3 regions of the Paenibacillus nitricinens genome follow, and region 2 is predicted to be linked to each of the others. Evidence: riboswitches for the same ligand, from Rfam matches in the RefSeq annotation. Region 2 holds a riboswitch; each other region holds the start of a gene.
The links. A riboswitch is a leader RNA that binds a small molecule or an ion and turns the genes downstream of it on or off. The one in region 2 is predicted to bind cobalamin.

Region 1 (10,728 bases), 2.5 Mb from region 2:
ACTTTCCATCCAGTCAAGACCACTGGTTTGTTGGTAGGATTGTATAATTCAATAAAATCATTCTTAAACTCTGCTCCGCTGTTTCCTCCACCGCCATAGACTTGTGAGATAACAACATTGCTATTATCCGGTGCTGCCTCGGCAGTCTGAATTGCTGGTAGCACACTGCCGACAAGCATTAATATTGCCAGTCCACTAGCCCACCATTTCCTTACTCTTGAAGAAATAATCATTTGGATAAGTATTCTCCCCTCAAATCTTTTATTAGAAACCTACTAAATCTTATCATTCAAATGTAAAATGAAAGGTTGGTTTGCATTAATATAAATTAAAGGTTCTATAAATTAAAATAAAAAAATAAAAAGTTATTGTTTTCGCATAAGAATAGGGGCTGAAAATAGTGCGTAAATACAATAATCCTTAAAATCTAGTGTTTATTGGAGGATGAATAATCCCATATATGAGTTAAATTTTACATTTGAATAACACATAGAGAAGGCGTTGTTAGGCTCGATTATTTGGGAGGTCTTAGAACAAAAAAATGCCCATTCAGCTTCTTGTTGAGAAGTGAATAGGCATTATTTATTTCAAATTTACTTGGATAAAACAGATTACTGTTGTAGAAGCTCTAGCTGCTCTAATCCGTCCATATATTTGCGCAGCGCCTGAGGGATGTAGATAGAACCATCCTCTTGCTGGTGATTCTCCAGCAGCGGGATCAGAATTCTTGGTGTAGCGACTGCGGTGTTATTTAAGGTATGGCAGTATTGTAAGCGACCATCAGCATTCCGATAACGGATGCCCGATCGGCGAGCTTGGAAATCGAGTAGATTAGAAGCCGAATGGGTCTCACCGTATGCGCCTCTGCTAGGCATCCATGTCTCGATATCATACTGCTTATGCGTCTTCAGGGACATATCCCCTGTGCAGACAGCCATGACTCGATAGGGGAGCTCTAAGAGCTGAAGGATGTGCTCGGCATTTGCGAGGATCTCGTGAAGCATATGGTCCGAGACACCTTCGTCATTTCGGCATAAGACGACTTGTTCAATCTTCGAGAATTGATGAACACGGTACAGCCCGCGCACATCTCGCCCCGCTGATCCGACTTCACGGCGGAAGCAAGTCGACATTCCAGCTAGTCGCATCGGTGTATCAAGCTCTACAATCTCGTCGCTGTAAAGCGAAACTAGCGACACTTCCGATGTGCCAACCAGCCAGCGATTATCTCCGCTGAGCTCGTACGTCTGATCCATCCCACCGGGAAAGAATCCGGTTCGCTCCAACGCTTCAGGGCGGACAATTACAGGAACATCCATCACGGTGAATCCGCGTGCAGTGAGCACATCTAGGGCTAGTCTCTGTACAGCAAGATGTAACATCAGTCCTGCTCCTTTAAGCACATAGCTGCGGGGGCCGCCTGCTTTGACGCCACGAGGGATATCGATGATATCGTGGAGTTCACCTAGCTCCACATGATCACGAGGTGTAAAGCCGAATTCCGGCACCGCTCCGTTCAACCGCAGTTCTAAGTTATCGTGATCATCGTGGCCGATGGGTGTATCCTGCGACACCGGATTCGGTGCGAGCAGCATGAGCTCTCTACAGCAGCGTTCAGCCTCGTTCAAATCTGCTTCCAGCAGGTTCAGCCTATTATTGAGTTCTCGTACCTGTGCTTTGACGATCTCTCCAGCAGGGCGGTCACCCTTACGTAGTAATTGTTCAACCTCTTTGGTTAGCCCATTACGTTCGGCTCTTATCTGTTCTGTTTCTTGTCGCAGGCTTCGGCGCTTTTCGTCCCAATTCAGCAATTCATCCAGTGGGAAGTCGACTCTTTTCCAGGTGGCAGTGTTTCTTACAAGTTCCTGATTATCCTTAATCCAGTTCATTTCCAGCATACCGTTTCGCTCCTTTTTGTTTAAAAGATAAGGAAGTGTAAGGTTCATCCTTCACTTTATCCTTCTATTTCTCGCACAAACACTTACCGTCCTTATAAGGACGACGAAGGTGATTATGCTTGAAAAAACGCAAAAAACGCCCTCATCCATGGGACGAGGAGCGTCAGCTCGCGGTGCCACCCAGGTTGATCGAATCTCCTTAACAACAGGAAAGAATCGACCCTCTTTGGTCTTCGCGGTAACGGGCGAAACCCGGTGAACTTAGGGAGTCATTATAGGCTCCGGTCGCAGACGCCTCACGGTTGGATGCCGATCATTGGCCTGATTCTTGGATTTAATATTGTTGCTTAGTATATCGCAAGAGTGGGATGAGCGCAAGCGTTTATGGTTTGACAATAATATCTAATCTGCGATAGGATTAATATTAATTTAAAGTATTCCTGTCGGGTTAAATATTGCAGTGTGAGCTGCTCAAGTGGGATGAAAGAGGTGGAGAAGTGGCTAAAATTGTTGTGATTAACGGAACGCCTTCCCTGGTATCGCGTATCAATGCAGTTATAGAGTATGCGGAGGCAAGCTTAACGGATCAGGGCTTTGAGGTTGAGCGTATTAACGTAGCTGAGCTGCCAGCGGAAGATCTGATTCACACCAAGTTTGAGAGCGATGCTATCGTCAAGGCGAATGGCCTTGTAGCTGAAGCGGATGCGGTAATCGTGGTTAGCCCGGTTTATAAAGCCTCTTATACAGGCGTGCTGAAGACCTTCTTGGATCTAGTTCCGCAAAAGGGATTGGCCGGCAAAATCGTACTCCCGCTCTTCATGGGTGGCAGTCTTGCACATCTCCTCACGATTGATTATGCTTTGAAACCTGTGTTGTCTGTACTCGGTGCACGTTACATTCTTGGTGGAGTGTATGCCGTGGATTCTCAGGTGGTTCGTAATGATCACGGAGTGGTAGAGCTTGCTGAGGAGCTGAAGCTGCGACTGAATGATGCATTAGCTGAGCTGGCAGAAGAAACTACACATCGAATAGAGCGCAAGGCATAGGACTCAGCAGTAGGCATTCTGTTTCTGATGGATTCATAACAAATATATAAGCGTCTCATTCATTCCTGATGTAAGGGTTGAGGAGACGCTTTTTTGCTATAGCAAAAAAGCCATCTCACTGTAAAAGTAGAGAATGGCCTCTTTTTTATCTATGGATCGTTATAGTCCAGTCTTACAAATCGTCAAATCCGTTATCATCGCCAACCTTACCGTAGTTGCGGGACTTGGCTTCGAAGAAATCAGTTTTCGTAGCATTCAGCGCATCGTCGGAGAAAGGCTTGATCCAAGGCATGCAGTTAACATCAACACCTTGGTAAGCTTTTTCCATACCCATCAAAGTCAGACGTTTGTTCGCTGTATATTTGATATAGTCGCTAAGCTCGTTAAGGTCAATGCCACGAACATTAGTGAGAGTGTAGTAAGCCCAGTTGGTTTCAAGCTCTACCGCGCGGTCGATGGTACGGTATACGTAATCCATGTTTTCTTTGGTGTTCAGCTCAGGGAAGTCTACGAGCAGCTGCTTAAATACTTCTGCGAAGAAGTAGCAGTGCTGATTCTCGTCACGTTGAATATAAGAGATCATTTGGCTGGTCGCCATCATCTTCTGGTCACGGGCCAGATTGTAGAAGAAGGCGAAAGTGCTGTAGAAGAAAATTCCTTCCAAGATGAGATCTGCTACCAACGCATGGAAAAAGGTTTGTTTCGTTGGATTATCACGGAACTCTTGATAAATATCGGAGATAAATTGGTTGCGCTCCAGTAGAACCGGATCTTTCTTCCAATACTCGAAAATCTCTTTCTGTTCACTATCCGACACGATAGAGGAAAGAACATAGGAATACGATTGGTTATGCACTACTTCTTGTTGCCCGATAATGGCAGAAATAGCTTCTAGTGAGGAGTCGGTGAAATAACGCTTCACGTCGCTGACGAACATCGTCTGCATCGAATCCAGCACAGCGAGCAGGGAGATGTTGATCTTAAATACACGTTGCTCCTCTGCATCCAGCATAGGGAATTGTTGCGCATCTTTGGACATTGGGATTTCATCCGCGATCCAGTGATTAAGCAGAAGGACCTTGTACAGCTTGTACATATGAGGCATGCGAATATCATTCCAGTTCAGAATGCCTGAGCATTCACCGTCGATAATGCGTGTGGATTGGTTAGGTGCTTCAGTATTAAAAATCTTTTGTAATTGCATTTCTTATCCCTCCATTTTTTTGCGCGGGTAATCTTTCTTTGGTGTCTTGTTCATAGAAAGACGGTGATGGAGTAACGGAGAGGAAGTTTGGAGCTGTAGGAGCTCAGCGACCGCCTTTGTCATCGGATGTCATCCGCTAATAGCGGTAAAGATCAAGACATCTGATGACAACAGCGGCCGGAAGCCCAAACATTCCTCGCAGTTACGAAATTCATCATCGTTTTTCTATTCAGGGCACTAAGATAATTAGCTAGCGCAAGAATCACACTCTTCTATTGTCAAAGCACGGCTACGCACATAATAAGTTGATTTCAATCCGCCCTTCCAGGCGTTCAGATGCAGCTCAAGGAACTCGGTAGCCTTGATGTCAGGACGAACATACAGGTTGAAGCTTTGGCCTTGATCGACGTGACGCTGACGAGCGGAAGCCATGCGGATCGACCAGTTTTGGTCAATGGTGAAAGCTGTCTTATAGTACCAGATTGTCTTGTCGGACAGATCTGGTGCCGGGTTAGCGATCTTGTAAGTTGTTTTCTCTTCATAGGAAAGCAGTTCATACAAAGGATCAATGCTGGCTGTGGAGCCGGCAATAATCGATGTGGAGCCGTTCGGTGCAATCGCGAACATCCATGCGTTACGAACACCGTCTTTAGCCACTTCTTCTTGCAGCTCGCGCCATTGTTCAGTGGTTACATATTTACCTTCTTGTTCACCGCTAACGTAGCCACGTGAAGTAAAGTACGCACCTGTCTCCCAATCGGAACCGGCGAACTTCGGATAACGGCCTTTTTCACGGGCAAGCTCCATGCTCGAACGTACCAACAGGTAGTTGATGTGTTCATACAAATGATTGTTATATTCTACGGCTTCATCAGATTCCCAACGAATGCCCTTGAGTGCTAATAGGTGATGCAAGCCGAATGTGCCGAGACCCACTGCGCGGTACTGGCTGTTCGTGTATTGTGCTTGCAGAACTTCAATATTATTGATGTCGATTACGTTGTCCAGCATACGTACTTGGATAGGTACAAGTCTTTCCAGCACGCCAGCTGGAATCGCACGTGCCAAGTGAATAGAATTTAGGTTGCAGACTACGAAATCGCCAGGAATCTTGGAGATAACAATCCGGGTCTTGCCATCTTTGGTTACTAATTCTTCCTGTTCAATCACGGTAGCGGATTGATTCTGCATAATTTCTGTGCACAGATTGGAAGAGAAGACCATACCTTGGTGGCGGTTCGGGTTCGTCCGGTTCACCGTATCACGGTAGAACATATACGGAGTACCTGTTTCGAGCTGTGATTTCATAATCCGTTTCATGATGTCGATCGCAGGAACGGTAATACGGGACAATTCCAGATTGGCTGTAGCTTCAGCATATTTTTCACGGAAAGTACCTTTACCAAGCTCTTCATCGTAGAAGTCTTCCAGACCCAGCGGACGACCATCCTCATCCGTCCAGCCCATAACCTTCTTCACTTCATGAGGGCAAAAGAGGTTCCAGTGGCTGCGTGATTCAACAGCTTCCATGAACAAGTCCGGCAGGGTTACACCGTGGAATACGTCATGGGCACGCATGCGCTCGTCACCGTTATTTAGCTTAAGATCGAGGAAAGCGAGAATATCTTTATGGAATACATCAAGGTAGACAGCGACAGCACCTTTACGAGTACCTAGCTGATCTACGCTGACTGCGGTATTATTCAATTGGCGAATCCAAGGGATTACGCCGGAGCTAGTGTTCTTGTGACCACGGATATCCGAACCACGTGCCCGTACTTTACCCAGGTAGACGCCGATACCGCCGCCCATTTTGCTAAGGCGCGCTACGTCTGTATTGGAATCAAAGATACCCTCTAGGGAATCGTCCACCGTATCGATGAAGCAGCTGGAGAGCTGTCCAGCGACCTTTTTACCGGCATTGGACATGGTAGGGGTAGCAGCTGTCATGTAGATGTTGCTCATAGCCCAGTAAGCTTCTTTTACAAGCTCAAGACGTTTCTCGGCTGGCTCACGGTGCATGAGGTACATAGCGATAATCATGTAACGTTCTTGCGGAAGCTCCATTACACGGCCGTCAAAATCATGCGCCAAATAACGGTCAGATAGCGTAAGCAGACCAATGTAATCGAATAGAAGGTCGCGTGTATAATCGATACATCCACCTAGCTCGATGATTTGCTCTTTAGTGTAATGCGTTAGAAGCTCCTCACGGTAGATTCCTTTTTTAACAAGATCCGTGATTAGAGGGTACAGCTCACCGTAAGGCTCTTCTGGATAAGCTTTATAGCGGCGGTGAACGGCTGCTTTTTTATAAAGGGTAGTCAGAAGGGCACGGGCAGCTGCAAACTTCCAAGTAGGCTCTTCTTTTGTTACAAGTTCTAGGGCACTCATAGTGAAGGCGTTGCTAATTTCTTCTCCGCTTACGGAGTCACGGCGCAGTTTGGAAATTACTCCCCGCAGCAATGTTTCTTTATTTAGTTGATCAAGACCCTCCAAGATACGGTCGGCGTATATGGAAAGGCGTTTCTCATCAAAAGCCAGTTGGCGATTATCTGGTTTAACTACGAATTGTGGCATGGTTATTTCATCCCTTCTTATTTTTGGATTAATTTTGAATATCAAAAATTGATATATTATAGCGCAGTAGGCTGCCACAGAAAGACCTCCGAGCCGTTCATACTGGCCGGAATGTCGATTATGCGTTGGTTAGAGCTTCCTCGGTAAGGAAGTGTAGTATCTTTTAATTCTTCTATAAAACGTCCATCTATTAATACCTGACACCGTGTAAGTAGATTCCACTCCGGAGAACCGGGAAGGGCGTTTAGTTCCTCATACGTATAACCACTGTAAATCCAGATGGGGAAGCCTGGGAGCACGGCGCGAAGCTCATGAATGAACCCAAGTACCTCTTCTGCCGAGAAAAAAGGATCGCCGCCTGCTAGTGTTAAACCATCCAGCAATGGGTTAGCGGCGATTTCTGCAATGATTTCATGTTGACGTTCTAAGGTGAAAACTTCTCCATATTTAAAATTCCATGTCTCGGGATTAAAGCATCCCGGGCAACGATGGCGGCAGCCGCTGAGGAAGAGGACGGCCCGCATGCCCTCTCCCTCGTTAATCGACTCCGGATAGTATCCGCAAATATTCATAGATGCTTAACACGATCCCGTACTTCGGCTTGTTTGGCGGCGTTGAAGCGGGTCTGATAGTCGCCAGTTAAATAACCTGTAACTCTGCGCAAACGACGGATGTGCACGTCATTCTCATGTGCGTTGCAGGAAGGACAGTTTGTTCCAATTACGCCTTCGTATCCGCAGCTTGAGCAGCGGTCAATCGGATGGTTAATGCTGAAGTAGCTGACCTGTTGTTCTAGTGCGTATTTAATGATTTTGATAAAAGCGGTTGGATTGCTGCGGGCATTACCGTTTAATTCGACATAAGAAATAGCCCCGGCATTGCAGTATTCATGGAAAGGAGCTTCCAAGCTGATCTTCTGAGCAGCGCCTAGATCATAGTATACAGGGATGTGGAAAGAGTTCGTATAATACTCACGGTCAGTTACGCCTGGAATAGAACCCAGTACCTTACGATCAATCTTGGTGAATTTACCGGACAGACCCTCGGCTGGTGTTGCGAACAAGGTGATGTTGAGATTCAGTTCTTCACTTTTCCGGTCGCAATACTCCCGCATGTGACGTACGATAGCCACAGCCTTGGCATGGACTTCCATATCCTCGCCATGGTGTTTGCCGTACATGGCTTTCATGCATTCCGCCATACCGATGAAGCCGAGCGACAGACTACCATGCTTCAGCAGTTCACCTACAGAGTCTTCAGGAGCGAGGGTTTCGCCGCCTTCCCAGACGCCTTCTCGCATCATGAAATCGGATGCTTTAGCTTTTTGCGCGCTTTGGATGCGGAACCTATGAAGAAGTCCTTCCAGCGCAATGTCCATATAGTGATTTAGATCCTCATAGAAGCCAGCTTCGTCTGCGACGGTACGCCGGCCTGTTACTGTGCCGTGTGCCAGACCGAGCCGAACCAGATTCAGTGTATTAAAGGAAAGGTTGCCCTTCCCGGAGCAATGGTTACGCCCAAAACGGTCACCGAGCACTCGAGTGCGGCAGCCCATTGTAGCAAATTCCGTATCAGGATCACTTGGATCATAATACTGCAAGTTGAGCGGAGCGTCTAGATTAGCAAAGTTCGGATACAGTCTGCGTGCAGAACATTCCGCTGCTTTTAGGAACAATTCATAGTTAGGATCGCCTTGCTGTTGGTTGATTCCTTGCTTGCATTTGAAGATTTGAATAGGGAATACAGGTGTTTCTCCGCTGCCAAGCCCGTTCATCGTTGCTGTTAGCAGGGAACTGATTACAAGCTGACCTTCTGGTGAAGTACAAGTACCATAATTGATACTGGTAAACGGAATTTGCCCGCCGGATCGGCTGGACATGGTATTGAGATTATGTACCATACTTTCAGCCGCTTGCAGGGTTTCGATTTCAGTTTCTTTCAGTGCATAACGGAACGATTTCGGATATACCTCGGCCAGATCGGTCCGGCTCATTGTGATCTCGCCCAAAGATTCATTAGCTTGTCCCTCATCAAAATAATCCAGACCCTTGCGGAACAGCTTAGCGAAGGATTTGGTTACATAAGGTGCCAGATCATAGTCGAGTTTATTGGCGGATACGCCGCCATATTGAGCATTTTGCTGGGATTGAAAAATGATTGCTACTAGTGACATAGCTGTCATTATGGAGTTCGGAGGACGAACACTGCCGTTGCCGGTGTTGAAGCCTTCTCGGAGAAGCTTATCAAACGGGATAAAAATGCAGTTAGTCGTTCCGATTGCGTATTGATCCAGATCATGCACATAGACGACATTGTCATCAATGGCTTGCACCAGCTGCGGCGGCATCGTAAAGTTACGGGCGTACCATTTTGAATATTCACTGCCGAACTTGCTCATTTTACCGGAGAAACTCTCTCCGTTCAAATTGGCATTCTCGCGCAGCAAGTCCAAATCCCGGCTGTCGATAATATCGCGTCCTAAATCAATGAGCTCTTCTAAAAGAACTTCCCGTGCATTTGTTGTACCGTTAAATTGTCTCTCCAACAACGTCATTGTATAGCTCTCCTCTCAGTCTATCGTCCTATCATTAAGAAGTGGGGCCGCATAAGCGGCCGTATATTCATTGTGATCTCATAAAAAAAGCATCCCCTAGCGAGGATGGCTGAAAATGCCCGATGCGTTATGTAAATATCCACACAGATATTTGTAGTGGTCTCTATGAAGATGACCGCATGCGGACACCGCTCCTGTTCCTCGCAGGCACTCATAGTTGGTGTCGTCGAAACAGGCAGGTCTCCTGGCTTCCGGAGGACCTCTCAGCGCCTTCCCAAGGGGGTTCTTACCCTCAGTGGCTTCTGCCAGGAGATCTGCCCATCTTTAGCTTCTAAAAGCTTGTAAAGGGCATCCGGTTACAGTGGCGGGACCGCAGCGGATTTTCACCGTACTTCCCTATTAAGCTCTAATTCCGATTAAGGATCAAAGCGCCTGTCTCCACTATATTTTGTTGTCGTTAGATAAAAATAACCCAAGATGTTGTGTTTGTAAACAGTTTTTTAGAAAACCCGCGCGGGGAGCGGGTTCTTCAAAAGTACTCCACAAATGATCCACAGGCTGTCCATAAGTAATCCACAATTGATCCACAGGCATATGAAAAATGATTCATAAATTGTCCGAAAAGATGCCACAAAGAGTCCATAAATGTAGTGCAGATGACCCTAGAATTCACGTAAGAAAAAATACCCGTGGCGAAAGTCATATTTCGGAGAATTTTTTGGGGAAAGAAGAAGGGGCATAATAAAGCTGAGATCATTTGTGGGAGAGCGGTGGAGTTGTTACAATAGAAGGAGACACATACTTTAAAATTCCGAGGAGGTATTTCCATGCCTATTGCTGAAGTAACCGTTATTCCGATTGGAACAGGTAGTACGAGCCTTAGCAGCTATGTTGCGGATATGCAGCGAGTGCTGAAGACGGTAGAAGGGATTACTTATGAGCTTACATCCATGGGTACAATTATCGAAGGGCCTCTTCAGCGTATTTTTGCTGCAGTCGAGGCGCTGCACGAGTCTCCTTTTGCCGCAGGTGCAGAGCGTGTCTCTACCTCACTTAAAATAGACGACCGCCGAGATAAACCCTCTACTAGCCGTGGAAAGCTGGAATCTGTGGAGCGTAAACTACAGATGGAATAGCAGTTCGGGAGAGCAGGGAAATAGAGAGAAATAGACTTGCGTTTCTGGGTGGAAGTTGTATAATATTTTTTGTTTGACAGAAAAATCAGCTTTAAGCTGGTGTAGCTCAGGGGTAGAGCAACGCACTCGTAATGCGTAGGCCGGGGGTTCAATTCCCTTCACCAGCATCTGCGTTAAAATTCCCCGTTATATCAACGTTTGTCAGCGTTGAATGTTACGGATAGGCATACGATAGGGCAACGCATTCCGGACGTTAATTCGTCGGTGCGTAGCCGCTGATTTACGGATAAATACGAGCCTCCTACGGTAA
Region 2 (10,728 bases):
CATCAGACTAACCATATAAATACCAAGACGGAAAAAGCAACCTTTGCAGGTGGATGCTTCTGGTGCATGGTCTCGCCGTTCGAAGAATTGCCAGGAATCATTAGTGTCGTCTCTGGCTATACCGGCGGACATACAGTGAACCCAACCTATGAAGAGGTTTGTTCTGAAACGACAGGACATGTTGAAGCTGTACAAATTACGTTTAACCCAGATATTTTCCCTTATAGCAAGTTACTTGAGCTGTTCTGGCAGCAAATTGACCCTACCGATGCAGGTGGACAATTCCATGATCGCGGGACTTCTTACGGTACAGCAATCTTTACCCATTCGGAGGAACAAAAAGAACAAGCAGAAGCTTCCAAGGCAGCTCTTCAAGCAAGCGGTCGGTTCTCAAGTCCTATCGTAACCCCGATTCTCCCGGCATCCACCTTCTATCCAGCCGAAGAATATCATCAAGGCTACCATCATAAGAATCCAGGCCACTACAAACGTTATCGCAAAGGTTCTGGACGAGAGGATTTTATAGAAACCCACTGGACACATAAAGAGGACAAACAAAGTTTGAAAGAACGGTTAACGCCTCTTCAATATGAAGTCACTCAGAACAGTGCTACAGAATCTCCTTTCCGGAATGATTTTTGGGATCACCATGGAGATGGTATTTATGTAGACATCGTATCTGGCGAACCGTTATTCAGCTCGCAGGATAAATACGATTCCGGTTGCGGCTGGCCAAGCTTTACTCGTCCCATCCGGGACTATGCTGTGAAGGAAAAGACGGATCTCAGTCATTTGATGGTCCGCACTGAAGTTCGCAGCAAAGTAGCGGATTCCCATCTAGGCCACGTCTTCGACGATGGTCCCGGAGAAAACGGTTTGCGCTACTGCATAAATTCGGCGGCGCTAAGATTTGTCCCGAAAGAGGATTTGGAGAAGGAAGGATACGGGGAGTACCGCGTACTCTTCCAGCCTGCCTAAACATCAATCCTCAGTACACAAAGAAACGGTTGTCGTCCTTTTAGGATGACAACCGTTTTTTCTCTTAAAATATAAGAAAGTATAAGTTTCACGTTATACATTATCCTTATATTTCTCGCTTAAACGCTTACCGTCTTTATAAGGACGCCGAGGTCGTTTATGCTTAGAGGGGCTATTCTTTCTTTGAGTCCTCTGAGTCCTTATTAGCCTTCGGCTCATCCTCTGAAACTGCCTCCTTAGGTTCTGTTGCCGCAGGGATGATTTGCTCTCTCTTCAGCTCCTTATTGCGCTGACGGATCCTCTCGGTCTGCTGCTCCCGACGCTCGCGGATATTTTTACGGGAAACTAATACAATAGCTAATATAATGGCAGCCCCGATAAGTATCGGTAACGCTCCTGCAAGGATAACTACAAGCCACTGAAACATCACAGATAGCGCATTTAAGCTGCCATTTAGAGCATCTGAAGCGCGTTCCAGTAACGGCCCTTGCTCCTTCTTCTCTTTGACAGCAATGCTTTCATCCGTCTGATACACTCTCAATTCTACCGTAGAGAAGGATACATTCTGATTGATATAACGCATTCTACCTTTAATCTGTTCAATGCTTTCTTGAATCGAGCCAAGCTCGTTCGCGAAGGCGACCAGATCCGTGGATTTCGTCGCTTTTTTCATAAACTCTGTATATTGTGCTTCCATTAGCTGCTTTGCCTTCAAACGTGACTCCAGATCAACGTACTCTTCAGAGACATCCTGACCTTGAATGCTGCGCTGTAGAGATTCGTGTTTTACTTGTTCTAATTTATTCAGAAAAGGTGAGAATCCGGAGGCAGGTACCTTAAGGATAAACGTCCCACCTTGCTCGTACTGTGACATATTTTCATTAAACTCAATAATATATCCATTGGCCATGGTTACTAAATTACGTATTTCAGTCTGTGCTTTTCCATAGTCTTCTACTTCCATGTTAAGATTCGCTTTATAGATCAGCTTCTTGTTCAAGCCCGCTACTACATCGCTACCAGTAAACCCTGCACTTGCTTGAACTGTATTTTCTGATGTGGAGCCCTTTACAGCCAAGTTCTCGCTGCCTGTTGCTTCTGCCTCAGGGGCTGCCGAAGTGCTTTTATCCGCTGTTGAGGCCAGCGAGCTCTGCGATTGTACCTCTACTGCTGCGTTGTTACTCGTACTACCATTTTCTTTTGCCGAGCTATCTGCCGCTGAATTCCTATCCGCTGAACCACAACCCGCCAAGACTACCGCAAGAATTAATAAACATAAGTAATGCAGACCCCATTTGCGCATTCTCATTCCTCCAAAAATGTAGTAGATACCGCTTGCACGGATCATCATATCGTAACGGAATGTCTTGTTCTAAGCAGATCTCTTCCGTCACTCTTTACTATGACGTTCCAAAACTTGGAAGGTTGCACTTAAAAATGGAATGATGAATAGTTTCTTTTAAATCATGCATATTCAAAAGAAAAAAAGCCGCATTTCTGCGACTTTGGGGTTTCAAACTATCATTTTTTGTGCAAACACTAACCTGGGTTAGAAGAACTTTGTTTAATGACATAAATGCCATCTGGTAGCGAACCGCTTAATAATCTTGCCATGTAAATATCAACATCATAACTAGTGGTGCCTACAAGAACTGAATTCCCTTGAACATTGGCATAAGTCTTCTCTGTGATCACACCAAATGAGTTATTCATAATAGGCGTATATTCCATCCAAGCATAATTGTAAGGATTCACTAATGCAGTTGTCGTGTTACTGCCACCATAAGTATTGGACCACGACGAGCCACCCGTAATGCCAGCACTAACAGCTGTTTGTTTTGCGGTTACACCAAAGCTAGTGTTCGCAATATAACCTTGAGAAACCGAATAGCTGATGTTTAACAACGAATTTCCAGAAGCACTGTTATAAACAGCCTGAGAGATTTTTCTAGTCAAGCCACTTCTAGTAACATAGGAGACATAACCATTTTGTTGGTAAGAGTAGATCGTTGTTTGGAAAGCATCTCTAGGAGCTATAACAGAGGCTTTCTCAAAAGAAGAATCTGTATTAAACAGGGGCACACTTGGCAACAATCCCTCTTTAGCAGCCTCTAAAGCTTGTCCTTGCGCAAGAATATCATTGTACTCTTCTATTGAGATTTCTGACAATCCCGTAGGTGAGGTTTTGTAGACTTTTATGATTTCGGGTTCACTATTTTGAGGGGCTTCGTCATTATGTACACCTTCTGCACCTGCATAAATAGGTAAACACAAGATTAGCATTAAGGCAAAAGGGAATAGTAAGAACTTTTTCATCAATTTCATCCTCCAATATTTCAGATTAGGATCGGCCGTTCCCTATCGAAAATATTACCAGATATTTTTTAAAATTATATAGATAATTAGGATTATTTTGTATTTTTTGGTATGTTAATGAGAAATGTATTTTGTAATTTTTTATATTTATTTGTATAACTTTGTCATATTTCTGTGATTGAATAACCCATTTGCTTACAAACGCTTTATTTGGTACAATAACCTCGTCTAGCTACACAGAAAATACCAAATACCCTCAATTCATAATGAATGAGGGTAGGGCGCGGTTCTGTTCGGACAAGCTCCACCTTGTTGAACAGAGTAGTTCTTTGTTAATAATGCTGTCTATTACTAAGAAGGGGAGGTGAACCCTCATGGCAAAAGACGTAATTTGCGAAGTTAACTCCTGCACCCACTGGGCAGAAGAGAACAAATGCAGTGCTGATTCTATCTTTGTAGCTTTCCACAGCTCCCAAGAACCTACACGTGCAGAAGAAACAGATTGCAAGACTTTCGAAAGCAAATAAGGTGATAATTTGAAGGGACCCTCCACGGTTCCTTCTTTTCTTTTCTCATTCTATCAAGAATGAGAATTATTATCAAGTGGCTGAAATAAAAAGCCAGGGAGAAATTCCCCGGCTATGATTTATTGTATATCTCTAATGCTATTTGGAGGCACTAACTCCTGCCTTTTCTCTTGCAATAGCGGCAGCCTTTACCATGTTACGAAGTGCATCTTCCGTCTCCTGCCAGCCACGTGTCTTAAGACCGCAATCCGGATTAATCCAGAACTGTTCAGGGTCGAGCACCCGCAGCGCACGATCAATAGCAGCTGTCATTTCTTCTACAGCAGGAACCCGTGGACTATGGATGTCATATACACCAAGACCGATTCCCTTATCATATTCCTGTTCTTCAAAGCTAACGATCAATTCCCCATGGCTACGGGAAGTTTCTATAGAGATGACATCTGCATCCATCGCGGAAATGGAGTCGATCATGTCATTGAATTCGCTATAGCACATGTGGGTATGAATTTGTGTTGTAGCCTTCACATGATTCGTTGCGATACGGAACGACTTCACCGCCCAATTCAAGTATGCCTCATGATCTTCAGCCTTCAAAGGAAGCCCTTCACGGATAGCCGGTTCATCTACTTGAATCATCTCTATGCCTGCATCCTCCAAAGCTTTAACTTCATGACGGAGCGCTAAGGCAATTTGATTAGCTACTGCTTCCCGACTAAGGTCATCACGTACGAAAGACCAATTGAGGATTGTAACAGGACCAGTCAACATGCCTTTAACAGGAAGGGCAGTTAACGACTGAGCATAAACGCTCTCTTTCACAGTCATAGGCTGAATAAAAGCTATATCCGCATAAATAACCGGTGGCTTCACGCAGCGAGATCCATAGGATTGAACCCAGCCATTACTAGTAAATAAGTAACCATCTAGCTTCTCCCCGAAAAACTCCACCATATCCGTTCTTTCAAACTCACCGTGCACGAGTACATCCAGACCCAGTTTTTCTTGGAAGGTAATTGCATCCGCGATCTGCTCACGTACGAACCCATCGTAGCGCTCTTGATTCCATACCCCTTTACGCCATTTCAACCTTGCCTGACGTACTTCTACGGTCTGTGGAAAGCTTCCGATCGTTGTCGTTGGCAGAAGTGGCAGCTGCCATTTCTCCTGCTGCGCCTTCAGGCGCTCAGCAAACGGTAGACTGCGTTGGTCCGGTAAATCTGCAAGTCCAAGAACTTGCTCCGCAACATCCTTACGGCCGCGTTCAGGAAGCGAACGGAAGGCAGTAAGGGCTTCGCGACTGGCTGTCAACGCAGCAGCAGCTTCTCCTGTACCCTCTAAGGCTGCAGCAAGCAGGCCAAGCTCACTAAGCTTCTCATCAGCAAAGGCTAATGCAGCCTTGACGGTTGTCTTCAGCTTCGCCTCACCCTGAACAGTAACCGGAACATGCAGCAAACTGCAAGAAGGCTGTAGAATAAGACGATCAAGCGGTACATGTACACTCAGCTTCTCGATTAGCTGCAGCTTAGCATCCAGATCCGAGCGCCAGATGTTGCGTCCGTCAATAATACCCGCTCCCAGCCACTTATCCTCAGGCCAGCCAAGACGTTCAATCGATGCCAGGTTCGTCCCGCCATCATGGACAAAATCAAGACCTAAACCTTGTACCGGAAGTTTGAACAATGCCTCCAGCGGTTCAGCAGCTTCAAAGTAAGTCTGCAGATTAATATTTAAACCAGGCACGGATTCAGCAATTTCTGTGTAAATCGAGTGAAGTAAGGATAATTCTGACTCATTTATTCCTGTAACAATTGCTGGTTCATCCATCTGTACCCAGCTTACTCCTTCTTGCTTCAGTTCCTGCAACAGCTGAATGTAAACCGGAAGAAACCGAGCAGCAATCTTCGCAATATCCGCAGATGCAAAACCTTTTGACAACTTAAGGAATGTATAAAGGCCTAAAACTACAGGTTTACCCTCAATTCCCGCTTGGGACTTGGCAAAACGATAAGCTTCCAGTGGTTTGTTCTCGGTCAGACGCGGCGTTTGTGCACCAATCTCTGGAACGATGTAATGATAGTTCGTATTGAACCATTTAGTCATCTCACAAGCGGTAGCCTCAGCATTTCCTCTAGCCATCGCAAAATAAAGATCAAGTCCAATGTCGCCACCGTCATACGCATAACGTGGAGGTACGATCCCGAACATAACAGCTGTATCCAGCACATGATCGTAGAATGTAAAATCATTTACCGGAATGAAATCAATTCCTGCCTCCTGCTGAGTCTTCAAATGCTGAAGCTGAATGCCTGTCATTTCAGTACGGAATTCTTCCTCATTTATTTTCCCCGCCCAGAAGGCTTCCAACGTTTTCTTCCACTCGCGGTTTTTTCCGATTCTTGGATAGCCAAGATTACTTACTTTTACTTTGTTCGTCACTTTGCAGCTCCCCTTCTCCATTTTCTTATTTTGGACTTGATATCACTTGCATTCCTATAAGCATAAACGCCTTCGGCGCCCTTGTAAGGACGGTAAGCATTTTAGCGAGAAATATAAGACATAAAGTATAGGTGCAAAACTTATACTTTCTTATATTTTAAAAAAGAGCGCCCTTCCCTAAAAAAAGTCAAAGGGAAAGACGCCCATAATATACCTATGGTTAACGTCTAACACCTTCCTATCCTCCGTAGGTGAAGCAGTGCTGTTGAAACAGGCAGGTCTCCTGGCTAGCGGTGTCAGCATCCTTAGCAGTCTTCCCAGCAGTAGTAAATTGCCAGTGACATATGTTGCTACGGACTCTTCCGTTACAGTGGCGGGACCGCATCGGCTTCGAACCGAACTTCCCTTTTAAGCCTACCGAATTACTAATTCCGGCAAGCACCTGTCTCCGTTATTTTCAAGCTAAAACGCCCTTGGTGTCCTTTTAAGGACGGTAAGACGTTTATGCGAGAATAATAAGAAAGTATTGTGTGAAACTTATACTTTCTTATCATTTAATCGCTAAAACGCCCTTGGCGTCCTTTTTAAGGACGGTAAGCGTTTATGCGAGAATGATAAGAATAAAGTGAAACTTTTACTTTATTCTTATCATCAATAAAGTGAGTGTCTTAATCTGATGTCATCATACGTGAAAGCCCCCGTCATCTGCAATAGATGACGGGGGCTTTGGTTATATCGATTCCTTATAACGGATTTAGAAAAACACGAAATATACTACTGCAGCAAGTACTATGCGATATATAGCAAATGGTAAAAGCTTAATCCGGTTGATCAATTTCAAGAAGAAACGCATCGATAATAACGCAAACACAAAGGCACTGATAAAGCCTGCAATGAAGAACGGCAGGGCATCGATGGTGAAATATTGCCAGTTCTTCATCAGTGAGAGTAAACTGGCGCCTGCCATGATTGGAACAGCCATAATAAACGTGAAATCAGCAGCAGCACGATGACTCATACCCAGAAGAACACCACCAGAAATCGTCGAACCGGAACGTGAAAATCCCGGCCACAAGGAGAAGCACTGGACCAGACCAACACCTAGCGCCTGCTTATATGTAATCTGATCGACACTCTCCGTTTGAATCTTCTTAGGTCCGAATAGATCCGCAATAATCATTAATACAGCACCGACTACTAGACCGATTAACACGGTAGATGTAGAGAATAAATGTTCGTCAATATAATCATTAAACAGAACCCCCAGCACGCCTGCTGGCACTAAGCCTACAAGCACCTGTGTAAGCTTAAGGTGGCCGCCTTTTTCAAGCTGTGGTTGTTGCTCGGTTACAGGATCCAACTGCTTGCGGCTGAAGCGCTTTAAGCCCAACAATTCAATGAACCTATTTCTAAAAATAACTACAACTGCTAATATTGACCCCAGCTGTATAACCACTTTGAACGTATTGGCCGTATATTGCCCAAATAACTCTGTCGATTTTAACCACATATCATCAACAATGATCATATGACCCGTGGAGGATACCGGAGCAAATTCAGTCAATCCTTCAACAATTCCCAAAATAATAGCTTTAATAATCGTTAATAGCTCCATTTGTTCTCCTCCTTTTAATCATAACTTTTATCTATAAGTCCTTCTCGGCTCAACCTTCGGTGTTCATTTTCCGGCTGCGCTTGCGGAAGAACAAATACCCCAGGATCACTACTCCACCTGCAAGAAGCACGTACACTACGTTAGAGTACATATCCATATACATGGCGATGTCTTCCCAGGACTCACCCAATGCCGCCCCAATAAGCACCAGCAATAGATTCCATCCCAGCGTACCAATCGTTGTGAAGATCATAAACACTCCAAATTTCATGCCCGACATCCCTGCTGGGATCGAGATCAAACTACGCACTAATGGAACCATCCGACAAAATAATACGGTCCAATAGCCATATTTGTCAAACCAAGCGTCAGCCTTGTGGATGTCCTTTTTGCTAATCCGGAGTAGGCCGCCCCAGCGTTCAACGATCTTTTCCAATCGATTTACATCCAACAAACGACCGATATAATAAAGAATCACTGCACCCAGCAGTGAGCCAAGCGTAGCAGCAATGATTACCCCAGGAATGGTCAAATTCGTTGTGGTTGTCATGAATCCGCCAAAAGGAAGGATCACTTCGGAAGGAATTGGTGGAAATATATTTTCAAAAGCGAGCATCAGGAAAATACCAAAGTAACCAAACTGCTCCATAAAATCTGTAATCCATGCTTGCATTTCGTAACCCCCATTATTCAGATCAAGTTCTTCTTCAAGTTACGTAAATAACGGCTGCGAATAAAAAAGAAGTAAAGTCCCTGGACAGCCAAATATCCCAATAACACCGCCCCGGTCTCCACAGCAATAGATAAGTAGAACAACCGCTGAAGCGCAATAAAGGCAAACACACTATGCAAAATGGCAATCCCAACCGGAACAAAAAACAACAACGACAATTGTATCGTTACAATTCGGTTTAGCTCATGATCTGTAAGTCCCATTTTGGACAATGTAGAATATTGATGACGATCATGATCTAGATCTGTATACAGCCGGAAGTAAAGGAAGCTGCCTGCCGCTATGAAAAATACAGTACCCACCAGTAAAGAAGCGAATAGCATCGTGTTGTACAATGTTCTCTGTATTTCAAACAGCGTGCCGCTAACAACAATCGCGTATGGCGAGTTACTTTCATAGGATCGTTTCCCTTTATGAGCAAGATCCGCCGCTATACCTACTGTTCGCGGGAAGTCATCCATGTAAAATCCTGTATACAAATCGGTCTGTACGGGATGAATAGCCTTGTAAAGCTCATCGCTAATCACAACACCGCTGAAATCTCCCCCATCCCTTCCATCCAGCTCCGGCAATAGATATTCGGCAATGGGAACATGCTGGGTATAACCCATTTCTCGAATGGAAAGACCTTGCTTCAAAGTGTATATCGGCTTTACTCTACCCGCTTGCAGACTCCGGTCTCGTTGCGAACCGATCATCACCAGTCCTTCATCTCCACTTAGAGGTTGCTCATCCGTCGTAAACCCTGCACGAAGCAGAGCAAGCTTATAATCACTGTAAGCAATCAAGGGAAGCCTTAACGTGCGATCTGGCCCGGTCTGAGATTCCACCTCTGCGTATTTAATCGGAATATTAAGTGTCTCATAGGGTAACCCGAGCGTTGTAAGCTCTTCCTTAATTTCGTCCAAATGCTGGTCCAAAGGATCCTGCGATTGATGGCCTTTGGCTACATAACCGACTGCTGCGGGATAGTCCAATTTCAACTCTCTGGAAAGCGTATGGATCGATGCAAATACTCCCACTGAAGTAAAAGATACTGCGGATACAATCGTCACCATAAAGAACATTCGGGCATTCTCTTTCCAGCGGTAAGACAAGCCCGATAAAGTAATGATATTCGTGCGGTTCCAATACAGGCGCCGGATCGTCTTAAGCAGTTTAACAGTGTAAATACTGAGCTGAGTATAAAAGAGATAGGTACCCGCAACCGTAATTATAACGACGGGGAACATCACCTTTTCAACCGAAGCCGCTTGTGCAGTAGCTGCCATAAAATAGCCCGTTAACAGCAATAAAGCAGACAGGATTGATAACACCAAGGAAACTTTAGGTTCCTCTTCTGCTTTTCGTTCTCCCTGAAACAGCCGCATCAGTGATTCATTCCCAATAAAGAAGAACGTGCTTAGCGAGATTAGAATAAATAACAGCGCAAAGCTACTTATCGTTAGTACAAGCGCCTGCCATGGAAGATGAAACGTTAAAAGAGGTATACCCAGAAAAGTAGATCCGATCATTAAAAACAACTTGCCCAGAATTAACCCAAGTAATGTACCTGTCAGAATGGCTGAGGTGCCGATCATCATATTTTCCAAAAATACCATCATGTTGAGCTGTTGCTTCGTCATTCCATGCATCAATAAAATCCCAAACTCCATCTTACGTGACTGTAGAAACGATCCAACCGATACGAGAACGAACAAGGAGCAAAACACATAAATAATGGCTTCTGCCGCCATCATTGTATGAGCTGCTGTACTATAAACCAAACTTTTAGAAATATCCGGATGGTAAATAAACAAAGCGCACACGAAAAAGATCATCACTGAAAAAGCACTGACGACAAAATAAGCCGCATATTTACGCTTGTTACGTGTAACATTCCTATAAGCGAATTGCCGAAAGGTCATGGCTAGTTCCCCCAAGCAGAGACAACATATCAATGATACTTTGGAAGAAAGCGCCTCTGCTGCTCCCCCTGTACATTTCACTATAGAAACGTCCGTCTTTAATAAAGATGACTCGGTTACAAAAACTCGCGGCCACTGCGTCATGTGTGACCATCAGCACAGTTGCCCCTTCTTCCTGATTTACCTCTGTCAGCATATTCATGACTTCACCTG
Region 3 (10,728 bases), 2.8 Mb from region 2:
TTTTACGCTATGCAGCTTCCCAGCCTTTTCTTTAAGGGTTGCTTCTACATTCGCATAGTACTTAGCGTAATAACTATCTGGAACCTTCACACCAGAACGTGCCAGCCCGAACACTGTCCAATCGCCGCCAACCGAGGAGATGACAGGGTTTGTTACTGTTTTTTGCAAAAAGGCTGCTGTGTTCTGAATATATGGACTAACTGCTTTGTCGCCACTCTTATAATCATGGGTTCTAGTAGCTACAACAGCTGCCATTTCTCTAGTTACAAGCTCTTTAGGTTTAAATTGATTATCATCACCTAACATTAGTCCAGTGGCAACAATAGTTTCCACATCTGCTTTAGCCCACGCGGATGCAGTTTTGATGTCTTTAATCGCTGTTCCTGGCTTCGTAGCTGGGATTGATAATGCTCTGACAATGATTGCTGCCATCTGCTCGCGAGTAATCTTGTCATTTGGCTTAAATTCATTATTAAAGCCTGTAATTAATCCTGCTTTATGAGCAGCATTCACATATGGATAGAACCAATCTGCCAGAGCTACATCCTTATAGGCAATTCCCTTATCACTCTTAATATCAAGTTCCAATGCAGAAACTAGGATCTTAGTAAACTCTGCTTTTGTAATGTAATCCTTCGGATTCACCTGACCATTGTTACCTTGGATGTACCCTTTTACTGTAGCTGTTTCAATCGCTGAGAACGCCCAGGATGAGATCTTATCGGCGTCTTTATACACTTGCTTGATATCATTAGGAGCCGCTGTTGGAGATGGACTTGCTGTCGGATTACCGTTACCTTCCGGAATAGTTACATCACCCGGAGCAGGAGTACCGCTGGGTTTTGGCGTTGGTTTTGGAGTCGGACTCGCTGTTGGTATCGGTGCATTTAGATCGGCACCCAAATTCGTAGTATAACGCCACTGAATTCTATCCCCAGCACTTAGGTTATATGAAGATGCACCATAATTAGGATATTTTCCATTTACATTATACATCCATCCACTACCGCTACCATGGTCAAATTCTCCATCACCAGCTATGGATTCAACATACACACTTCCAAATGTACTGTTCCAAGAATAGCTATAGTCGATCCCGCGGCTATCTAGTACTCTTTCGAATATAGACCACACTGTGTCACCAGATTGTAGCTCTACCTGTACAGAAGGAACAACATATCCCTTCTTAATCGTAAGCTTATCCACGGATAGGGTTACATATGGCTTCGATGGAGTGGTTCCTCCACCACCAGTGCCACCGCCATTTCCTTCGCCGTTGTCACTACCACCGTCACCACCAGGTGTCTGAACTACACTGGATGTGTAAGCAATGTAATCAGTGAAGTGATTGGTTTTTACGATTAAATCATTTCCATTATCGTAGGCATACTCTGACTTGCCGCTTGCCAAACCTAAGGCGTCACTTGCAAATTTTTGAATCACATGAGGTGTACCATTTTGAATATAAGCTGCATCTTTTCCTTTAAGGTCCTTAAAGGTTAATGTTATAAATTGACTAAATTCTACTCTTGCACTGCCACCCATGGAAAAGGCTTGAATAATGCTCTCCAGCTTCTTATCCTGGGAAATAATCTGATTCAGACTATCTTTTAGTGCAGCTTCTGTGCCTGTTAAAGGTGACAAAAGTTCAATTGCTGAGGCATCTCCACGGGTAACTTTTGCACCCTTAGGAATGACTACAGATACGTCACCTTTGGTAGCTTCAATCTGAGGAAGATCGCTGTTATCTGGTAAACTAACACTAACCTTCGATTGTTGATTTTTAGGAATAACTACCGTTATTTCCTTGTTGCTATCTCCTGTGCTGATTGGAACAATATAATCTTGAGAGTCAATTGGGATATCAACTTTTGGGTGATCACCAGACGGTAACGGAAGTTCTTTTGGACCCTCTGGTTGCCCAGGTCCCGGTCCTTCTGGTTGTTCCAATTTCACATCATTCATATCAAAGAGACGGTTACTATGATTGATCAGACGATCATAGGACACAAGTGCATACGTGCCTTGGTCCGTAGCCATTCCATTTACTGATCCTGTTAAGGTGTGCTTAAATCCACCATCAGGTGCAGCAAAGACAAGTAATGCATCAATAAGGGACTTGCCATTCTTGATAAACCTAACATCATTGTCTGGGTTAACACCTACGCTAGTTAAAGCAACAATAACTTGCGAGATGCTTTCACTGCTTGTGCTTCCCCAGCTTGTATAACTACCATCATTATTTTGATTACTCGATAACCATGCAATGGCCCGATCTACGGCAGCTTTTACATTAGAATCCTTTGCGTAATAAGGTGCAAGTGCTTGTATTGCCATAGCCGTCATATCGACATCGGCTTTCGCCGTACCTAATGCCCAACCACCGGCTTCTACTGTACCTTTTTTAATCTCATTATCTAAAATATACTGAATCAGGTTTTCTCTTGTGGTTTGAACTTTACCTGCTGGCGCTACTGGAATATCATAGTTATGACTATCTAGCGCAATTAGAGCAAATATAGGACCATTATTTCCTTGCTTCTGAATGTATTGATAATCAGCAAGCGTTTTTCTCAGATCATACCCCGCGACATTCGTGATATCTTTTCCAATAGAGGTAAGTCCTAAAATCAATCTGGAATACTCTGTACTTACAGTAGTATCGATTTTCCCATCCTTTATTAAGGCTGCTACTTTCGTAGCTATATTGTTGTAATAGAGATCATAATAATCATTAGGCACATCGTAGTTTGCACGTGCTAAAGAAAGAATGGACCACTCTCCGAAATAAGTCGGATTCGTTACGGTTTTAACAAGATAGGCAAGGCTCTTATCCAAATGCTGCTTGGCTACATCTGGAGTCGGTACTTCCGGCTGCTCTAATTGAACATCATTCATGTCATAGAGACGGTTGCTATTATTGATCAGACGATCATAGGATACGAGTGCATATGTGCCTTGATCCGTAGCCATAGCGTCTACTTTTCCGGTGAGAATATGCTTGAATCCACCATCCGGCCCAGAGAAGCTAAGTAAAGCATCTATAAGTGAATTTCCTTCTTTAATAAACTTAGGGTCACTGTGCGGATCTACGCCTACGCCAGTTAAGGCAACAACAATCTGTGCGATGCTCTCACTGCTTGTGCTTCCCCAGCTTGTAAATCCACCTTGAGCATTTTGTACACTCGATAACCATGCAATCGCCCGATCCACGGCAGCTTTTACATTAGAATTCGTTGCGTAATAAGGCGCAAGTGCTTGCATCGCCATCCCGGTCATATCGACGTCTGCTTTGGTTACACCTAAAGCCCAGCCCCCGGCATCTGCTGCACCTTTTTTAACTTCTCTATCTAAGATGTACTGAACCAGGTTTTCTCTTGTGCTTTGATATATAACTCCCTTCTCATCAGGATCAGGGAATAATACTGGAATTTCGTAGTCATGACTATCTAGTGCAATCAGAGCAAATATGGGACCGTTGTTCCCTTGCTTCTGAATATATTGATAATCAGCGAGTGCATTTCTTAGATCATGACCTGCAACATTCGTGATATCTTTTCCGATAGAGGTCAGTCCTAGAATTGCTCTGGAATTCTCTGTGCTTTTATTGGCGTCGAGTTTTCCATCCTCTTTGATAATCGATGTTATTTTCGTAGCTACATTGTTGTAATAGAGATCATAATAACCACTTGGTACTTTATAGTTCGCACGTGCTAGAGAAAGAATCGACCATTCTCCGCTACCTGTTCCAAATGACGGATTCTTTACAGTGTTAACGATGTAAGCCAAGCTTTTATCTAACTGTTCTTTGGCAGTAATTTTATAAGTAACCTGATAGGTTACATTATCTGCTTTGTTCCCAGCGCCATCTACAGCCGTTACTGCGATTACGTTACTACCTGGGTTAAGAGAGGCTCTGTACTCACCATTAGTAGCTGACAGAACGACTTGGTTCAGCTTTACTACTGGGATAATGTCTTTATAGACATTGTCTGTAACCACTACTTTGAAGCTTAAATCTTTACTGGATACTTCTTGTTTATCTTGTATACCTTCTATTAATATCGTAGGCTTCTCTGTATCTGGCTCTTGTACTAACGCATTAATCTGCTCTACTAGAGCTTGATTAACCTCTGTTGTTACAACTGCACTATCGGCAATTACTTCATTCGCATGAGCCGGGATTACGCTTGTAGAGAACGTCGTGATAAATACAGCTACAATGAGTAACCAAGCTAAAAACTTATTTTTCTTCATGTTTCCATAACCCTTCCCTTCTCTTCCTATGATAAAAAAACAGAATAAACTTTCCAAGCATAACGCCCTCGGCGTCCTTATAAGGACGTTATGCGTTTAGCGAGAAATATAAGACATAGAGTATAGGTGCTAAACTTATACTTTCTTATATTTTTAGCACTACAAAAAAACCACTCAACATAACGTCAAGAGGTTTAAGATAGTGAACCGCAATAATAGCAGGCATATACTATATCAAACACCCCTCTATCGCTCGTAGAGTTTAATGGTGTATCAGAAACAGGCAGATATTCTGGCTCAAGTATCATCACCCTTGCTACCTTCCCAGTTTCCCAGTGGTACCTTGCAAGGACTCCTCTTTCACAGCGGCGGGACCGCGCGGGACTCACACCCGCTTTCCATTTAACCAATCTATGATTGCATTTCCGAAACATTCATAATTGGCACCTATTGCTAATATTAATTTTTCATGCTCCATCATATCTAATATAGATGCTTTTGTCATGCAATATTTGTTTTTTATATAACGAGTAGTTAGCGATAATCCTATTGAATATCAAATCATTTTAACCACAATATACTCTTTTTCTCTCAGCTCAAAGCCCTCCTCCAGTGACAAAGAGGCCAAATCAAAGATTCGATCATACTTTTTATTTCGTAGGAGCCCTTCTTCCTCAGCCCAACAAGTATAAAGCTCAAACTCGGCACCAGATACCCCATAATCTGTCATAAGCCTAAATAACTCCCGACAACACTTGAGTGAGGCATCATACGATCCTGGTAGCGTATCTTTTAGCTTAGGGGATACAGAGAAGCCGCCCCAATTCGGTGAAATCCGGTATACATATGGACTCCGAAAATGCTTGCGAATCTCATCGTTCCAATACCCAAGTTCCTCTATAAAAATACCCGCTGCATCTTCTTCCGAGTCGTATACAAGACAGTCCTCATCTCTTAAATGAGACAGATCTGCGATGTCATCTAAAGGAATTATGCCTTGCAGGCGTAAAGCCTCTCTTTGATTCTTATACTCTGGGGAATTTTTCACTTCATTGTATGTCTTTGCTGACAGTACACTGCCTCTTTCTCCTAACGGAAGCTCTGTAGCCGAGCCTATGTAATGAAATCTGCTCACTGGATTGCCCTCCATAACTTTGGAATCACTGCAAATCACTAATTCATATATGAATTTACCACAAATTAGTAAGGTACTCGTTGAAATTATTCTATGTTAGGGTATTTGGTAAGCGTTTACAACAAATTAATGGAGGTGTATATGATCATCTAAGCACCAAAGTAGTAATGAAGGTCCGGTTTAAGCATCCTCAAAAATGATCTTACAAAGGAGAATTCAATGACTACTCGAATCCAGAAACACTTCTTATCATTGACCCTTGTCACCGCTCTTCTGCTTTCTTTGTTCTCATCCATTGCCGCCGCTGCCACTAAGGACGAGCAACAAGCTAAGCCAGCACCAAAGAGTAAGATCCAATCCTATGTAGACGATATGCAGCCCGGATGGAACCTTGGCAATACGCTAGATGCTACAGGTGAGGATGAAACCTCCTGGGGCAATCCGCGTGTGACCCAAGAACTGATTAAGAAAATCGCCGCACAAGGCTACAAAAGTATCCGGATTCCCATCACTTGGGATTCACACATAGGTGAAGCACCGAACTATACCATTGATCAAGCTTATCTCAACCGTGTCGAAGAAGTTGTCGGCTGGGCGCTGGACGCCAAGCTTTATGTAATGATTAACGTCCATCACGACTCCTGGTTATGGGTAAGTCATATGGAAGAGAAGCATGATGAAACGCTCGCACGTTATAACGCAGCATGGACTCAAATTGCGGACCGCTTCAAGGATAAATCCGATAAACTGATGTTCGAAAGCATTAATGAACCTCGTTTCACGGATGGCGGAAGTACCGATGAAGTGAAGATGGAACAGATGCTTACAGAGCTCAACAATTCTTTCCATCAGATCGTTCGAAACTCAGGTGGAAAGAATGATGTCCGTCCGCTAGTGCTGCCTTCATTAGAGACTTCTCCTACCCAACCTAGAATGGATCAGCTTTACAAGACGATTACAGCTCTTAACGATCCGAACATAATCGCGACCGTTCACTACTACGGCTTCTGGCCGTTCAGTGTGAATATCGCTGGTTACACCACGTTTGAAAAAGATACAAAAAACGATATCATCCAAACTTTTGATAACGTTTACAACACATTCGTAGCCAAAGGAATCCCAGTTATCGTTGGTGAGTTTGGACTGCTAGGCTTCGATAAGGATACAGGTGTGATTGAACAAGGCGAGAAGCTGAAATTCTTCGAGTACCTTACCTATTATTTAAAAGAAAAGAAAATGACCTCCATGCTCTGGGATAATGGGCAACATTTCAACCGGAAAACGTATAAGTGGTCCGATTCCGAACTCCACAACGTATTAATGTCTGGTCTGAAAGAACGTTCCTCGAGCACCGAGAGCGATCTGGTCTATCTAAAAAAAGGTGCAACGATCAAAGACACCAAGGTGAAGCTGAACCTAAACGGCAATAAGCTAACCACGATTAGTGCAAATGGGAAGTATCTAATAAAGGGAAAAGATTACACCTTGAATGGCGAGGAACTCACACTCAAAGCCAGCCAACTCAAAAAACTCACAGCTTCCCAAAAATACGGTGAAAATGCCGTGTTAACGCTGAAATTCAACAAGGGTGTTGCGTGGAGACTAAAGATCATCGTGAATGACACTGCCAAATTAAGTGATGCCAAAGGTACGACTGAATCGTTTGCGATTCCAACTACCTTTAATGGCAACCAGCTTGCCACGATGGAAGCTGTCTATACCGCTGGTGGCAATGCAGGCCCGCAAGACTGGACTCCATTCAAGGAGTTCGGCAATACCTTCTCACCCTCTTATAACACGAAAGAAATCAAGCTGCTACCAGCCTTCTTTAAAGATGTTAAAGACGGAGAAGTTATCCTGAAATTCCACTTCTGGAATGGTGATATCCTTACGTACAAGATCACGAAGAGTGGAACAAACGTTGTAGGAAAGTCTTCTTAGCTTTCGCTGCATAACATAAATAGGAGTGTCCCTTCACGAGGACACTCCTATTTTTAATTAAATCATACATAAACTTCTTCATACGTCATCAACATTAAGCGATAGACCAGATACACTCCAAGATAAGCTCCCGTTATAAGGAACATTGGATTCAAAAAAATCGCATGGATCGAGGTCATGAATACCGTGTTATCTCTTAATATTTCATATATGGCTAGGGCAGAAATATTGCCTAAAATAAGCGTAGATAACACAGAAGCAACATTAAAAACAATACGCCACTTTATCCATTTATGTTGTATCATTAGCATCGCGATGGGGACCACTATACTGCCAAATACGATTAGAAATTTCATTTAGCCAGCCACCTCAGTATCTCTTTAATCCTCCAGTTCAACACTTTCAATTTGCCCCTCTGCATTCACTGTCCACTCGATATCAACACCTGGCATCAATCCAAGCTTGTCCTCATCTTCGATCACTACATGATCGGGGATGGCTAGGGTCTGCTCTCCCCCACCTTCTACTTTAACGGTAACCTGTCTACCATTAGACGTAGTAATCTTCCCTTCATATTCAATCTGCTGCAAAACAATCTTTTGGCTCGGATCCGTAATGGTAACCCGCTTGCCGCCGTCTGTCAGCAGCTCAATCTTTTTATGATAGCCATCCTTTAAAGTGACTTCCTTCATGACTCGCTGAACGCTAACATCCGCCGGAAGTCCCTCTGTATTTGTACCGGATGAGGCACTGGGTTGTTCTGTTGCATGGTTCGTAGGCGCAGGTGCAGTGGCATCTGTTGTAGGCGTTGGAGTTACTTGTGTGGTTTCATTGGCAGCATTAGAGCAGCCACTTAATAGGACAGTGCAGGCACAGATCAAACAAAGAATTGAAGTTCGATTCTGGCGTTGTGAATTTCCTTTATTCTGTGTCATCATTTACCTCCGCATTTAAATTTCTTCCAGTTCTATTTAGTGAACATAGTTTTACCTCTTCCCTTCCTTTTATACCCCAACTTCCCCATACAAGATCGATAGAATGGTAAAAATTCATGAACATATCAAAAAACCGCCCTGATTTAAGATCAGTGGCGGTTCTTGTAAATTAAATTATTTGCTGCCGGTAAACGTAATTCCCTTTATAAAGAAGCGGTTAAAGAATGCATAAATAAGTAGCGCTGGTAGGGTAAACACCATTGATGCGGCCATAATATAATTCCAGTGGCTAATATACTGGCCCTTAAAAGTATTGAGACCTAGTGTAAGTGTGAACATCGACTTGTCTGACATGAACATCAGTGGCTTCAGAAATTCATTCCATGCACCCATGAATACAAAGATCGTCTGAGCCGCCAATGCGGGGATAGCTAGTGGCAGAGCAATGCGGAAAAATGTGCCAAACTTATTTAGACCATCCATCTCGGCAGCCTCCTCCAGCTCTTTCGGAAAGCTCAGGAAGAATTGACGCATCATAAAGATGAACGTCGCATTTACCATCATCGGCAGCGTCAGCGCAGCATAAGTGTTCAACAAATCAAGCTGTTTCATGATCAGATATGCAGGCACGATAGTCAATTGGCCGGGAATCATCTGTACGGCCAGGATTAGAAAAAACACAACCTTGCTGCCTGTAAAATCAATACGTGCAAGCGCATAACCCGCCATAGAGTTGAACAAGGTATTGCATAGCGTTGAAACTACAGCGATGAGTGCACTGTTGAACATCCATCTGAGAAACAGCGGCTCCTTCACGAAGATGTCGTAATAGTTCTGGAAAGTGAACTGTTTTGGAATAAAGTTGATACTCCCTGACACAATCTCGCTTAACGGTTTAAACGATGAGGATAGTGCCCATAGGAAAGGTATGACCGTCACGCACCCATATGCGAATAACAGGAAATACAGAACCACCTTAACCCCTTTGGAATAGTTAATTACCACCTGATCGTCCTCCTAGTTCAGCTTCTCTTCGGAGAATAGCTTCCGCTGGATCAGCGTTACGATCATAATGACCGCAGCCAGCATGACAGCGAGCGCAGAAGCGTAACCGAAGTCGAGATTTTTAAACGCATACTGATAGATAAGCAGAGCCACCGTTAAGGTGGAGTTATTCGGACCGCCGGAGCCAGCCGAAAAAATATACGATTGATCGAATAGCTGAAAGGTACCGATGATTCCCATGACTACCGTGAAGAAGGTCGCCGGCTTAATCATCGGAAGCGTAATAGAAATAAAACGTCTAAATCCACCTGCCCCATCCAGCATGGCCGACTCGTACAATGCATCAGGGATATCCTGCAGTGCAGCTAAGAAGACTACCATAAAAAAAGGAGCAGTAGACCATATATTCATAAGCATGATCGCCTTAAGAGCGACCGCCGGATCTCCAAGCCAGTTGTAGCCATGCAAACCTACGAACTCAAGCACACGGTTCAGCAGACCGTTTGAATTGTAAATCCACATAAAAATAAGTGACAATACCGCCGAGGAAGTAACCGTCGGCATAAAAAAGACGATTCGGAAGAAATTTTTAAATCTAAGCTTAGCATTCAAAATAACGGCTAATAAAATAGCAAATGCAGTCTGCAAAGGTACAACGAACAGCGCAAAGGATGCCGTGTTTTTCAGCGCAATCCAAGCTCTCTCGTCACCAGCCATACGTGTAAAGTTATTGAATCCAACCCACTTGTAACTGACATCACCAAGTAAATTTACCTTATGTCCTGATAAATAGAGCGAATAAAAAACTGGCAGGAACAAAAAAGTGCCCAGTACAAGAATAGTAGGAAGCAGGAACAGATAGGCCGTCACATTATTTCTTAGCTTCTTTCTAAATGTTGAGACTTGAGTCATGCTTCACTTTTCCTTTCGGTTCAGAATGAAAGAAGGAAGGGGTGGTCCGAAGACCCTCCCCCTTCAATCCGTTTATTTTGCTGCTTCAATTTCCTTATTCGCTACATCTTCAGCTTTCTTCATGGCATCCTCAAGCTTGGAGTTGCCCATAAATGTATCTACAAATTGGTTATTGAAGTTATTAGTGATGGTAGGCAGCGTAGATGCGGCTTGCCATGGTGTTGCATAAGAGGCACCCGCTACAATTGCTCCACGCAGTTCGTCCTTGTCGTAGCCCAGCTCCTGTGCGACAGATTTCCGTGTAGGAAGTGCGAACCCTTTGCTGGTCCAGGTCTTCATTCCATCCTTTCCTGTCAAGAAAGAGATTAACTGCCAAGCCGCTTCTTTCTTCTTCGATTGCTTGTTCATTACATAAGCTACCGTAAAGGCCATTGTGCCTTTCGTACCATTCACCGTTGGAAGCTCAGCGGTAGCATAATCCAGATCCTTATAGTTGGATTCCAGGAATGGAATCGCCCAGTTGCCTTCGAATACGATAGAAGC

Region 1: linked by a shared signal. The riboswitch ahead of ACN6KS_RS02335 (anaerobic ribonucleoside triphosphate reductase) and the one ahead of metE (5-methyltetrahydropteroyltriglutamate--homocysteine S-methyltransferase) in region 2 are both predicted to bind cobalamin.
Region 3: linked by a shared signal. The riboswitch ahead of ACN6KS_RS04070 (S-layer homology domain-containing protein) and the one ahead of metE (5-methyltetrahydropteroyltriglutamate--homocysteine S-methyltransferase) in region 2 are both predicted to bind cobalamin.

The regions. Positions count from the first base shown of each region.
Region 1 is NZ_CP183948.1:523,385-534,112, forward strand. Features, by position in the region: gene ACN6KS_RS02305 (5'-nucleotidase C-terminal domain-containing protein) at 1-233, opposite strand, end outside; gene serS (serine--tRNA ligase) at 612-1,898, opposite strand; gene ssuE (NADPH-dependent FMN reductase) at 2,396-2,944, shown strand; gene ACN6KS_RS02320 (ribonucleotide-diphosphate reductase subunit beta) at 3,117-4,148, opposite strand; gene ACN6KS_RS02325 (ribonucleoside-diphosphate reductase subunit alpha) at 4,395-6,728, opposite strand; gene nrdG (anaerobic ribonucleoside-triphosphate reductase activating protein) at 6,785-7,300, opposite strand; gene ACN6KS_RS02335 (anaerobic ribonucleoside triphosphate reductase) at 7,297-9,282, opposite strand; cobalamin riboswitch at 9,500-9,733, opposite strand; gene ACN6KS_RS02340 (MTH1187 family thiamine-binding protein) at 10,110-10,418, shown strand; tRNA gene ACN6KS_RS02345 (tRNA-Thr) at 10,514-10,585, shown strand.
Region 2 is NZ_CP183948.1:4,858,181-4,868,908, forward strand. Features, by position in the region: gene msrA (peptide-methionine (S)-S-oxide reductase MsrA) at 1-978, shown strand, start outside; gene ACN6KS_RS21710 (DUF4349 domain-containing protein) at 1,151-2,281, opposite strand; gene ACN6KS_RS21715 (hypothetical protein) at 2,518-3,294, opposite strand; gene ACN6KS_RS21720 (DUF1540 domain-containing protein) at 3,669-3,821, shown strand; gene metE (5-methyltetrahydropteroyltriglutamate--homocysteine S-methyltransferase) at 3,960-6,260, opposite strand; cobalamin riboswitch at 6,517-6,721, opposite strand; gene ACN6KS_RS21730 (undecaprenyl-diphosphate phosphatase) at 7,015-7,875, opposite strand; gene ACN6KS_RS21735 (DedA family protein) at 7,925-8,548, opposite strand; gene ACN6KS_RS21740 (FtsX-like permease family protein) at 8,566-10,515, opposite strand; gene ACN6KS_RS21745 (ABC transporter ATP-binding protein) at 10,490-10,728, opposite strand, start outside.
Region 3 is NZ_CP183948.1:907,417-918,144, reverse strand. Features, by position in the region: gene ACN6KS_RS04070 (S-layer homology domain-containing protein) at 1-4,257, opposite strand, end outside; cobalamin riboswitch at 4,523-4,723, opposite strand; gene ACN6KS_RS04065 (hypothetical protein) at 4,814-5,392, opposite strand; gene ACN6KS_RS04060 (cellulase family glycosylhydrolase) at 5,612-7,333, shown strand; gene ACN6KS_RS04055 (transposase) at 7,396-7,689, opposite strand; gene ACN6KS_RS04050 (hypothetical protein) at 7,714-8,268, opposite strand; gene ACN6KS_RS04045 (carbohydrate ABC transporter permease) at 8,443-9,267, opposite strand; gene ACN6KS_RS04040 (carbohydrate ABC transporter permease) at 9,286-10,185, opposite strand; gene ACN6KS_RS04035 (ABC transporter substrate-binding protein) at 10,258-10,728, opposite strand, start outside.